Regions from separate parts of the Xenorhabdus sp. Sc-CR9 genome, predicted to be linked through region 2. Evidence: predicted binding sites of a transcription regulator. Region 2 holds the regulator's gene; the other holds the start of a gene.

Region 1 (6,837 bases), on a different contig from region 2:
CATACTAACCAATACCACCACTGGCAATCTCTGATCCGTCAACTCGGCGACAGTGCTCAGTTTGGTCTTGTAGCAGACAGCGCATTTATTAAAGGGTGCGATACGCTGATTTATTACTGGCCAAAAAGCAAACAGGAAGCACGTTTCCAGCTACGTAGTCTGTTTTCCATTCTGCCTACTGGAACAGATATTTTTATTGTGGGTGAAAATCGCAGTGGTGTACGTAGTGTTGATAAATTAATGGAAGGTATTGCAACTTTTCACAAAATTGATACCGCCCGCCGCTGTAGCCTGTTTTATGGTCAGCTTAAAAATCAGGTTCAGTTTGATCAAAACAATTGGTGGAACAGTTATCAGGTAGGTGATACCACCATCAATACATTGCCCGGTGTGTTCAGCCAAGACGATTTGGATGTCGGCAGTCGCTTGCTACTTTCGACATTTGATGCGCCTATTTCTGGCAGTCTTTTGGATATCGCCTGTGGTTCAGGGATTTTGGCAACTGTTTTGGGTAAGAAAAACCCTGATTTGACTCTGACCCTGAGCGATGTCAATGCTGCCGCTATTACATCCAGTAAGGCAACATTGAAAGCCAATAAACTGGAAGGTAATGTTGTTACCAGCAATGTATATTCTGCTATTGAAGAGAAATTTGACTGGATTATTTCTAATCCTCCATTCCATGATGGGTTGAAAACTACTTTGACTGCAACCGAGGATATGATCCGCATGGCGCCAAGCTATCTAAAATCAGGTGGGCAGTTCCGGATCGTTGCAAACGCTTTCCTGCCTTATCCTAGCTTGTTGGATAAAACTTTTGGCAACCATAAAGTCATTGCTCAGACAGGTAAATTTAAAGTTTATCAGGCAACGAAGAGATAACTCAGGCGTCAAATACGATCTCTGTTTTGCCTGCTCCGATTTTATGGGCAGGCAATGCCGCTTTTCTCTATTTTCTCTTTATTTCTTCTTAGTCTCCGCCTGAATATCAACCTGTCGATTTTTACACCAATCACTCTTTTTTCCACTAAATAATGATTGACGCCAGCTATAAAATCTCTAGAATGCGCCTCCATGCTATCCATTTGAGTGATAGTGTCTGATATATGCGAGGGTGGCGGAATTGGTAGACGCGCTAGCTTCAGGTGTTAGTGTTCTTACGGACGTGGGGGTTCAAGTCCCCCCCTTCGCACCAAATCAGACAACTAGCAGTTAAATAAATCGGATAAATGACAGTACCTGCGAGGGTGGCGGAATTGGTAGACGCGCTAGCTTCAGGTGTTAGTGTCCTTACGGACGTGGGGGTTCAAGTCCCCCCCTTCGCACCACTGTTTCATTTTTTCTGTTTGTCTCTATTCTATTTTTTCCGCTTTTCTTATTAGTTTCAGTTCTTTTCTCTGTCTGTTATCCAATGATTTACTTCAAAAATATCCTAAATAACGAAAACTGCCAAACAAACTACACATAACAGCGATACCAGCAGGAAACAACAAGAAATGACGCGCATTACGATGAAACAATAGTACAAGCGTCAAAAGCATCGCGACCTGAATACTGGCCTTGAATTGTTCTATTCCTGCCCCCGCAAGGACTAATACTGTTACAACTAACACTGATACTATCAGGCTGGACAACAGTATGCCCCAGAACCCCGTCATCCTTTGCCAAAATATCAGCTTTAAATTCCGCTTTGCCCGAATCATAATACCCCATAAAATGATAATGATTATCAATATCAAGTATGATAGAGATTTAATCATAAGCGGGAAATAAATGACAGAAATTATCAGAGATAATTTTCAAGAAAAAACGCGGGATAATGCTCCCCGCGTTGTTAATTCAGCGCGTTCAAGATTCGGGAATTCCTGTCGGAATAACTGACGTATTCTTCCCATTTATTACCATTATTGTTTTAAATTCATCGCATCACGTATGGTAAAGAACAGATCCGTTTGATCAGTCAAACCCACGACATTGGCAGCATATGGGCCATAAGCGGCAACACGTAGTTGTGCACCTGTATGTTCTTGACTGTTTCCTTCTGAGTTACCGTAATTTACCGTCATAACTGCGCCATCTTTAGTGATCAGTGAACGGGTTAAACCCGTTGATTTCACATCAGGCTCAATGATCTGGCTGGAGTGCGCGTGATCGGCAGTCACAATCACCAAAGTATCGCCATACTCTTTCGCAAATTTAAGACCAACTTGTACTGCCTTATCTAAAGCAACGGTTTCACCAATCTGGGCACAAGGATTGGCATTGTGATCCTGTTTATCAATTGAGGCACTTTCAACTTGCAGGAAAAAGCCATTTTTATTCTCTTTCAGTAAATCAATCGCTTTCTCTGTCATTTGTTCCAACGTCGGGGCATTAGGGTCTAATTTAGCATTCGCCTTGCACTTTACTGGCTTTTCATTGATATTACCGTGATAAACTGCTTTTGGTCCTTCCCAGGCGACGTTCATATTTCCATCATGGAATAAACCTAACAGAGGCTTTTGTTGATTAGCTTCTTTGATGGCGGATAACGACTTAGCGTCAGTTATCCACTGATATCCTAAATCTAGTGCTTGTTGTTGCAATGTTTTTCCTGCATTGGCACCAGATACTGATTTCTGAATAAAGGATTTTGCCCCGCCACCCAATGTAATATCAGCGCGTGCTACCAGTAACTGTTCCGTAATAGAGCCTTTACCCCCATTTCCCAATGCATCAGAAGGACATTTCTGCAAAGTTATTTCTGGCCCATAGCATTTACGCCCCGTAACATGAGCATACAAAGCCGCTGGCGTTGCATCCTGAATTTCAGCCGTGGTCACATTCCCTGTTGCCTTACCGTTTCTTTTGGCCAATTCCAAAAGAGATGAGTGAGCTTTACCAAAAACATCAATTCCCAATGCGCCGTTATAGGTTTTTACTCCCGTAGCCCAAGCTGTAGCGGAAGCCGCAGAGTCTGTAACATAGTTGGGTTTTTGCGTTTTCTTATCCAGCGAATAATGAGTGTATTGCCCGGTAAATGGCAAGGCATCAATCCCTTTAAAGAATCCACCAGCACCTTCTGCGTAATTACGGGCGATAGTAATCTCAGAATCACCCATGCCGTCGCCGATAAATAGGATCACATTCTTAGCCTTGGTGTTGCTTAAAGCAGCTTTAAGTGTTTCTGTCTGATCCTGTGTGAGACGGCGTGCACCACCAAATTCTGTAATGTTGCCCTGTGCTGCACGCTGTTGCGCGATATGGTTCGAATCGCTGGTAGCCCATGCAGGCACAGTGGCTCCTGCCATCAATACAGTAACCACAGCAGCAAGCAGAATTTTTTCATAATTAGGCGACATAGTGTTTTCCTTGCAATCAGATAAGTAGTAAAAAATCATTACCTTGAATTGCTTGGATAATAGATATGTCACATGACAATTATTTGAATCTATGACGACATTATGATGACAGGAAACGTTCTTCAAAAATAAGGCAGAGCGCCACAGCAGCCAAAAGCCACGCAACGTTCTGCCGATATAGTCAATCTAGTCCATCAATAACGTATCATGACTGACTTAAGTTCGGTGTAGTGTTCAATAAACGCACTACCAAACTCACGACCAATCCCTGAAGATTTCATGCCTCCGAATGGGACTGCGGGGTCCAGGAATGTATGCATATTGATCCATAGAATCCCAGCCTCAATGCGAGGTGTCATGCGCATCGCTTTACTTAGGTCATTCGTCCATAAACTGGCAGACAAACCAAATGGTGTTGAATTCATCATGGTAATCAGCTCTTCCTCATCATCATAACTGAGGAAAGTACCAATCGGCCCGAATGTCTCTTCTTTCATCAATGTATCTTCAGGACTATTGGCTCTGACAATCGTTGGCGCGACAAAAAATCCCGGCCTTTCCAGCGCATAGCCTCCATACACAATTTCACAGCCATCCTGACGTGCTTGCTCAAACAAAGAGAGAATTTTTTCGTAGTGCGGCTTATTCGCCAATGGTCCCATTTCTGTTGATTCGTCGAGGGGGGAGCCAATTTTCATGGCTGACAGACGTTCAGACAATAATTCCAAGACGGCATCCATGTGAATTGATGGAATATAGAAACGTTCCGCAGCAGCACAAATTTGCCCCTGATAGACATATCCCGCTTCCAGGATGCCATCGACAATTTTTTCAACTGCCATATCAGACAGGAAAGCAGCCGCGTTTTTGCCTCCAAGCTCCAGTGTTGTGCGCTTCATTCCTTGCTCCAGCGCAGATTTACCCACGATCACTCCTGTCGGAACTGATCCTGTAAAAGTCACTTTGGAACATTGAGGATGGTTTATCAGGGATGATCCAACACGAGGGCCGGAACCATTGACGATGTTAATCACGCCATCTGGAATGCCAGCCTCTTTTGCCAGCTCTGCTACACGGAGCATGGTTAAGGGCGTATATTCACTGGGTTTAAGCACAATCGTACAGCCACTGGTCAATGCCGCTCCCAATTTCCAGATAGAGATCATTATGGAGAAATTCCACGGAATAATGCCAACCACGACACCAACAGGCTTACGACGAGTAAACGCAGTATATTTTTCTCCCTTAAACGATGGTAACGAAACATTCAGGGTTTCACCGCTGATTTTGCTTGACCATCCTGCAAAGTAGCGTAAGTAATCGGCGGATGCCCCGACGTCAAGCATACGAGATAATTGGATGGGTTTACCCGAACACAGGCTTTCAAGTTGAGCCAATTCTTCACTATTCTTTTGCAGTAAGTCAGCAAGGCGATTTAAACAATTTCCCCGTTCCATCGGAGAAGTTTGTGCCCATATGCCATGGAACGCGTTCGATGCAGCCTGCATTGCCTGATCAATTTCTGCGTCCCCTCCTTGATTAACCGTAGCTATTGTTTCGCCGGATGCAGGGTTAACGATGGAGAAAGTGGCATTTCCCTGCCCAAGAACAGAGATGCCATTAATATAATGCCCGTGAGAGCGTTGCAAAAAAGCCGCAACCGACTCCAGCAAATGAATCTCACTCATTATCTTTTCCTCTGTCTAGCCTGATATTTGCGCGTTTATACAAGCCATATAATGTTTGACAAAACGCTCACTGGTGATTTCCCACAGCACTTCAGTTCCCTTCGCCGCAAACCACGAGTCACCTTTATGGTACTCAATCATCACCCCTGTTTTGACATCCGTCAGTTTTACTGAACCTTCATGAACTGTCGCCATTTCATCGAAGGGATAAGTCATTTTGAATTTACCTTTAGTGCAGGTAAAAATACCGCACGTCAAATTATCTGTCGGCTCTCCGTGGATCATTGCCCCACTTACTTGTGGATCACCTTCCACGACAATAGAACCAAGATTGGTGACACTGCCGATAGGCATTAATTCAGGAAGTGCGTTATCTAACATTAATGGCTTTATCATAACTTTTACCTTTCAAAATTTACCGTTCAAAAATGGAGAAAAGAAAAACGTTAAACAGAGATAAAATTAAAGGCGCCCTGTCCAATAACCAGAAGCTTGATGCCAAATCTTGCCAGCAGAGAAAAGTACATTTCTCAATTTATCTTTCCCGATAACATTAAGATGTGGAATAGAACTTAGCAGCGAATAACGATCAGATCCTTCGCTCATTCCTTCCGCCAGAATCTTGCAGATAATATGACTCGGAGTCACACCAAAACCTGAATATCCTTGTACATAGAACACATTTTTATGGTTAGGCAGAGAACCAATTTGTGGGAATAGATTGACGCTGCAAGCCATTGGCCCACCCCATGCCAGTTCTATTTTTACCTCTTTCAGATAAGGGAAGGTTTTCAGCATGATTTTGCGGTTCCATGCTTTTAAATTAGAAGGAATATACTCAATAAGCTTTGTCGCACTACCATATAACAGGCGATTCTCTTTGGTCACCCGATAGTAGTCGATGATAGGTCTTATATCACTGTACGCTCCACGGATCGGGCTGATCCTTTCGATAAGCTCGTCTGACAGTTCTTCTGTCATCAGTTGAAAAGCGTAGGTATTGATCGTTTTTCTGTAGATAGTAGGTTCAAGCCCATTCAAAAATGCGTTACATGCCCACAACATTTTATTGGCTCGAACCGAACCCGTCGCCGTACGCACTGTAACCCTTGGGCCATACTCCACATTCAAAACCTGACTGTTTTCGAAAATTCTGACGCCATATTCCGTCACTGCCTTGGCTTCACCTAACAGTAAGTTAAGTGAATGAACATGCCCGCCCCCCATATGTTTTAATGCACAGGTATAGCGATCTGAGCCGATAATTTTTTTAACATCAGCACCAGCATAAAACTCGATTTCTTCATCGGGAGAAGCCAAGCGAAATTCTTTCAACCAACCTTGTAACGTCTTTTCATGGCGTGGGCTCCAGCCAAGATAAGCATAGCCACGGCAAAAATCAGCCTTAATATCATATTTAGCTATTCGATCACGAATAATTCCTGCGCCCAAATTGCTGATTTTAAATACGGTTTCTAACCCTTTTTCACCGATATGGCGCTTGATCTTCTCGAGATCATGACCAATCCCCGTCATTACCTGGCCACCATTGCGGCCGGTACCCCCATATCCCAGTGTCCGACCTTCCAAAATAGCGATATTGGTGATGCCTTTTTCCGCCAGTTCCAACGCTGTATTGATACCAGAGAAACCGCCACCAATGATAACAACATCAACATCCAAGTCTTCTGTCAGTATTGGGAAGCGGAGATCATATTTTTTAGTTGCCGCATAATATGTCAATGAATCTATTTGATTATTCATATTATACCCCGTGATCATCTGTTTTATCCCCTGACAATTACAGC
Region 2 (6,837 bases):
CGAAAGAAACTGTGGCGGTTCTTGGTGTTGCAAACAAAGGGCCGACAGCCATATAACAAACAGTTGCCAGAATCAGACCCGCAGTTTTACCAATAGGCGAACTGAGTGCTTCAATACCTCCACCGACTCTTGCTAAAGCAATTACGGTGATGACTGGCAGGCCAACAGCCGTTAGCAAAAAGCCTAAAGCTGCTATCCAAACATGTTCTCCTGCCTGCAAGCCAACCATAGGCGGGAAAATAATATTTCCCGCACCAACGAACAAGGCAAAGGTCATAAAGCCTAATGCCCAAATATCCTTAGATGATAAACGGTGTGCCATAATTATTATTAATGTATTTTTGCCAAAAGAATTGCATGCGTGATAGTAACTAACGCAAGCACTTGAATTTTCACCGGCGAGACTGAATTCTGATGTAACAGTCAGTGATCAACATAATATTCACTGATAATCGCAAGATACAGAACGATAGTGATAATAATAGCTAGAATCGCCAACAACTGCCCCCAAGTAAAACTTTTATAGTGTCAAAAGGCAAGCGACAAACCAAAAACCAGAATAATATTCCAAACTAATTTTTAAAATTAGTGATTATTGTTATCTATCATTGAATACACACTATATGATTTGTACTTTTTTCAGTCATATTGATTAATAAATCATTTTTCCGTTTTGTTACCATTTAATTCCATGTAACTTATTATTTTTTATATAAACTATTTTTAGATAAAACGATAAGTCTAGATATCAATAGAAAGCTAAAAGTAGAACCTTTTCCTAATACGCTCGAAATGTCGAGATGAGTATTGTAGTGATGCAGGGCATGTTTCACTATCGCAAGCCCCAGCCCACTACCGCCCGTTTGCCGCGAACGTGCACGATCTACGCGGTAAAAACGTTCTGTCAGGCGTGGTAAATGTTCCGCACCAATCCCACCGCCATTATCCTCCACCTTAAACAGCGCCCCCTGAGAGACACTTTGCCAACTCACTTCAATTCTTGTTCCCAAAGGAGTATGGTTGATGGCGTTATAGACAAGATTCGACATAGCACTGCGCAACTGATCTTCATTTCCAAAAACTTTCAGTTTTTCATCGATATTAAACACAATATCGTACTGATTATTTCCCAAGGTTAATGCTTCTTGCTGCAATAAAGTCAAGAAAGCGGGAACATCAACAATCTCATTCATGTCAACTTGTGGTCCTGCTTCAATTTTGGAAAGATGCAGCAGTTGCTTAACCAGACTGTCCATTCTCCAGATTTGCTCCTGCATGGTACTGACAGCTTTCTGGCTGGCCTTACTATCAAGCTCTTGATCCTGCATCATCTCTAAATAGCCTTGAAGCACGGTGAGTGGCGTTCTTAACTCATGGCTGACATTGGCGAAGAAATCCCGTCTGGCGTTTTCCAACAATCTTTTTTGAGTAATATCACGCGCCACCATCAATAACTGCTTTTCTGAATAAGGCATGAATCGAAACTCCATCATATTTCCGTTATTCAGCTCAATGGATAAAGGACGGGAAAAATCATTTGCCATGATATAGCGGCTAAAATCGGGGTAACGAAGTAAATTGAAAATATGCTGACCATTATCATCCGGCCAGCGAAACCCAAGTAAATGTTGGGCTAAGCGGTTACACCAGAAAATGTTACCTTCCGTAGTAAGTATCACGATGGCATCCGGCAATGATTCTGCGCCACTGCGAAACCGTTTGATCAATAACGCGAGTTCACGACGCCGTTTACGATTACGCTGTTGCATCTGATAGATACCATAAAAAATAGGCTCCCATCCCCCTCTCCCCGCAGGAGGTAACGAACTGCGATCCAGCCATAGCCAATCGGATAACTTCAGCAAGTTATAGCCATGCCATCCCAGTGCCAGAAATAGTGCAATAACGAGTAACCATGCCAGATGACCGACAAAAAGAGACAAAATGACCGCAGGCAGACAAAAAAGCACAAGGCCCCAGACCAATTTTTTCCAAGATAAACGCTCAAGCACACTATTTTCTCCAGCATGAAAACATTATTACCCGAAACTTCTATTACATTAAACCACCCACTACTCAGTTACAGTCATTCAAACCAACATGACCAATCAACAATAAACGAATTCAGCACCGTCAATAACGGGTAGAAAAACGATATCCTGTGCCACGAACAGTCTGTACCATTTTGTCGTGCTTACCGACTTCTAAAGCCTTACGCAAACGTCGGATGTGCACATCAACAGTGCGATCTTCCACATAAACATTCGTTCCCCACACATAATCAAGTAACTGCTCGCGGCTATAAACCCGTTCTGGATGAGTCATAAAAAAGTGGAGAAGTTTGAACTCAGTTGGTCCCATTTCCACATTCTGCCCCTGACTGGAAACACGATGAGATGATGGGTCCAGTGTTAACCCATCCATATCAATAACCTCATCAACCTCCATAGGCGATATTCGCCGAAGAACAGCTTTAACGCGAGCAACCAATTCCTTGGGTGAAAAGGGCTTAGTGATATAATCATCAGCCCCGATATCAAGCCCACGCACCCGATCTTCTTCTTCTGCGCGCGCTGTTACCATAATGACAGGGATTGTTTTGGTATTATTATCCCTCTTCATTTGCTTAATAAGTTGTATCCCCGAACCTCCGGGAAGCATCCAGTCTAATAACACTAAATCGGGATAAGGTTCTGATAACCTCCCTATTGCCGTATCATAATCTTCGGCTTCAACGGCCTGATAACCGTTTTGTTCCAGTACAAAACAAACCATTTCACGAATCGGTACTTCATCTTCAACTACCAAAATACGTTTAACCATGGTTGATCCTGCCAATATCATTGAAGTCAGCAACATTCACTTTGTGTCATTATGAGTCAATTTTATGACAATTTTATGAAAACCCTTATACCTCAATTATCAAGCTGCAAACTCATTCACAGTGAATGCATTACGCTTTTGTCATATTTCAATTGTAAATGCGAACTTGCTCGAAAATTCAATTATGCAAATCAAATTGCGCAGGACATCCCTTATACACCCATTATAATTAGCGCTTATCATGGGTAAGAGAGAGCATAGGTGATAAAATATGCGAATCATTCATACATCGGACTGGCATCTTGGCCAATATTTCTTTACCAAGAACCGTGCTGCGGAACATAAGCATTTTTTACAGTGGCTTATTGAAAAAATCATACAACATCAGGTTGATGCATTAATTATTGCCGGAGATATTTTTGATACAGGTGCCCCTCCCAGCTATGCCCGTGAACTTTACAATAAATTTATCGTAGCGCTACAGCCTACAGGCTGTCAGCTAGTCATTCTCGGGGGAAACCATGATTCCGTCGCCACGCTCAATGAATCAAAAGCCCTGCTTTCCTACCTGAATACGACGGTGATTGCCAGTGCTGAACCCGAAAGCACAGAACAGCAAGTAAAGGTACTGAATAATAAGGATGGTAATCCGGGGGCAGTTCTCTGTGCGATCCCCTACCTTCGTCCACGGGATATCATGACCAGTCAGGCCGGGCAGTCTGGCATTCAAAAACAGCAAACGTTACAGGATGCCATTACCAAACACTATCACCAACTTTATCAACAGGCCTGTGCATTGCGGGAACAACTTGCTCAACCCTTGCCAATCATTGCTACCGGGCATCTTACCACCGTGGGCGCCTCTACCACGGATTCTGTTCGTGATATTTACATCGGCACGCTGGATGCTTTTCCCGCACAGGCATTCCCGCCTGCTGACTATATCGCACTCGGGCATATCCACCGTCCGCAGGTCATCGGAAAATCAGAGCACATTCGCTACAGTGGCTCCCCCATTCCCCTGAGTTTTGATGAGGTAAATCAGGAAAAAAGTGTGTGTCTGGTTGACTTTAAGGCAGATAAACTCGGGAGCATTACACTCTTGCCGATTCCGCGCTATCAGCCTATGCAGCTTATTCGTGGCAACCTTACGCAAATAGAAGAACAATTGCAGGCGTTCAAAGAGTATCAAGGAGAACGTCCTGTTTGGCTCGATATTGAAGTTGCAACCCAAGATTATCTTCACGATATCCAAAAGCGCATCCAAACTCTGAGCGAAGGGTTGCCTGTGGAAATTATCCTGCTACGCCGCAGCAAAAGCGCCCGTCAACTGTCATTGTCTGAACAAAATAAAGAAACACTCACTGAACTGAGTGTGGAAGAAGTTTTTGAACGGCGTCTGGCACTGGCCGAAATGGACGATCTTTCTCAAAAACAACGCCTGACTACCCTATTTAAGCAAACGCTGGATGATATTTCTCAGCACTAACAAAAAGAACAAATTCCATGAAAATTCTTAGCTTACGACTGAAAAATATCAATTCCCTGAAAGGAGAATGGAAAATTGACTTTACAGCAGAGCCATTTGCCAGCAACGGATTATTTGCCATTATGGGTTCAACCGGCGCGGGCAAAACCTCCTTGCTGGATGCCATTTGTCTTGCTCTCTATCATGAAACACCACGATTAGAGACTATTTCCACAACCCAAAATGAATTAATGACGCACCATACTGCCGAATGTCTTGCTGAGGTGGAATTCGAAGTCAAAGGTATCGCTTATCGGGCATTCTGGAGCCAACGCCGTGCCCGCAATAAAGCTGATGGCAAACTTCAGGAGCCGAAGGTTGAATTGGCAGATAAAAAAAGCGGTAAGATTTTGGCAGATAAGATCCGGGATAAAAAAGAGAAAATTGCCGAAATAACAGGTCTGGATTTTAGCCGTTTTACTAAATCCATTCTCTTATCACAGGGGAATTTTGCCGCATTCCTGAATGCACAAGATAAAGATCGGGCAGACCTTCTTGAAGAACTAACTGGAACAGAAATTTACGGCATCCTGTCCCAGGAAATTTATCAGCGCCATAAAGAAGCACAATCTGAACTCAATATTCAGCAAGCCAAAGCATCTTCTATTGAATTGCTCACACCAGAACAGCAACAAGCATACCAAAGCCAACAACAGCAGCTTATTACAGAAGAAATCCAGCTCAGCCAGCAAATAAAAGCATTACAAATAGCTGAACAGTGGCTTTACCGACGCAATGAACTTCAACAATCACTGTCACATAATACGTCACTTTTGCAACAGGCTGAGCAGGCTATTCAGGTAGCACATCCCCAATTACAACAACTTGCAGACAGCGAACCCGCAGAAAAAATCCGTTCATTATGGGATGCCCAAAATCGTACTCTTGATGAAAAACAGCGGCTTATTGAGCAACATACAAAAATAGAAAATGAGCGCCGGCAGCAGCAAGCATTACTGCAACCTGCGGAACAGCTATTGGTTCATTCAGAAAAAACGCGGGAAGAGCATCAACAATTCCAAAATCAGCAGGAAAAGCTCATCTCAGAGCAAGTAATGCCACTCGATCATAAAATTGATATTCAATCAAAAGAACGACTGGCACTTGAGAAAGAAATAACCAGACAAAACCGCGAGTACTCTGACATCCTAATCCAGCACCAAACCACGCAAGATCATACAACCACACTGAATAAAGAGCAGAAAAAGCTGGAGTCCTATTACGAGCAACATCCCTATTACCACAATTTGGACAGCAAGCTGCCTGAATGGAAGCAATTAATTACCCGTCAGCAAGAACGACAGACGAAAATAAACCAATTCACGCAAAATACCCAGCAAATTACCCGAGAGATCACTCACGAAACCAATCATTTAAACAAGCTGAATGCAGAATTGGCTAAACAGCAAGAACAAAACCAAATATTGCGCAATAACCTTATCAAGGTTGAAAACCAACTTACTGTTTTGCAACAAAAGCATCCGTTGGAACAGTTACAGAAAAATATAGAAAATTATCAGAAACAACTGACATCACAGAATCAACTGGAGATCTTACTGCCCCAGATCCAGCAATTAGACAGAGCGATCGCTGACTATCAAACCAAACTGATACAATCTCAGGAGTGCCTCAAGCTCTTGCCGGATCAGATCGCCACTGCCAACCAACAATTAGCAGAAAAACAGCAACATTATGACGATCTCGACAATCGTATACGTTTAGAACAACGGATTGTCAGTCTGGAAAAAGAACGAGCACTATTAAAAGAAGGGGAATCCTGCCCACTTTGTGGTTCAACTCATCATCCCCTAATTAGTGAATACCAGAGTATTGCCTTGCCGCAGTCAGAGGAACGATTGAAAAGCCTGCGCCAACAAATTGGGCAACTGCAAGAAAATCGGACAGCGCTACAGCAAAAACAGCAGATCCAGCAACAACATTGCGAACAATTGCAGCAAAATATCGCGCAATTCAACGATACATTGACGGGATTCACTAAACAGTGGGAGCATCATTGCCAGTTATTACAGTCCATTGACTTACTGATGGATACAGAATCGGTTAATCACTTTATCAGCCAGCGACAATTCGCTTATCAGCAATATCTGAGCCAACAGCAAGCACTTTCGCAGGCAGAAAAAATCTATCAAACAGCGGAAAAAACGCTAACCGCCAACCGTGAACAATCTCAAGCATACGAAAAGAATATTGAACTGGCTAAATTCAAGCTGGATACCGCTCAAAAAAAATTGTCAGAAAAAACCGCAGAGATTTGTCAGACAGAAGCTGATTATGCGGTAACAGCACAACAATTAAATACTGAATTGCAATCGACGCCTTTCACACTGCCTTCTTACCAAGAAGCAGAAAACTGGCTGCAACAACGTGAACAAGAATTAAAAAATTACCGCGATTCACGCGAAAGATGGCAGCAACTACAAAAAGAACAAGCAGCCCTGCAAAGCCAACTCAATGAATTGGAAAAG

Evidence for each region. Region 2 encodes PhoB, which activates phosphate uptake and scavenging genes when phosphate is short. Its sites were predicted from a motif close to CTGTCATAAAACTGNCNNAT; they were not measured.
Region 1: a site for PhoB is predicted at 3,434-3,453, ahead of phoA (alkaline phosphatase). Genes of this name have one in related genera too.

What each region holds. Positions count from the first base shown of each region.
Region 1 covers NZ_CAWQTY010000178.1:40,368-47,204, forward strand. Annotated here, with positions in the region: gene rsmC (16S rRNA (guanine(1207)-N(2))-methyltransferase RsmC) at 1-882, shown strand, start outside; tRNA gene AACQ81_RS11145 (tRNA-Leu) at 1,109-1,195, shown strand; tRNA gene AACQ81_RS11150 (tRNA-Leu) at 1,242-1,328, shown strand; gene AACQ81_RS11155 (DUF1435 family protein) at 1,422-1,703, opposite strand; gene phoA (alkaline phosphatase) at 1,905-3,341, opposite strand; gene AACQ81_RS11165 (aldehyde dehydrogenase family protein) at 3,536-5,029, opposite strand; gene AACQ81_RS11170 (cupin domain-containing protein) at 5,045-5,425, opposite strand; gene AACQ81_RS11175 (NAD(P)/FAD-dependent oxidoreductase) at 5,492-6,793, opposite strand.
Region 2 covers NZ_CAWQTY010000220.1:3,679-10,515, reverse strand. Annotated here, with positions in the region: gene brnQ (branched-chain amino acid transport system II carrier protein) at 1-322, opposite strand, end outside; gene phoR (phosphate regulon sensor histidine kinase PhoR) at 702-2,012, opposite strand; gene phoB (phosphate regulon transcriptional regulator PhoB) at 2,134-2,823, opposite strand; gene sbcD (exonuclease subunit SbcD) at 3,095-4,312, shown strand; gene AACQ81_RS17450 (AAA family ATPase) at 4,330-6,837, shown strand, end outside.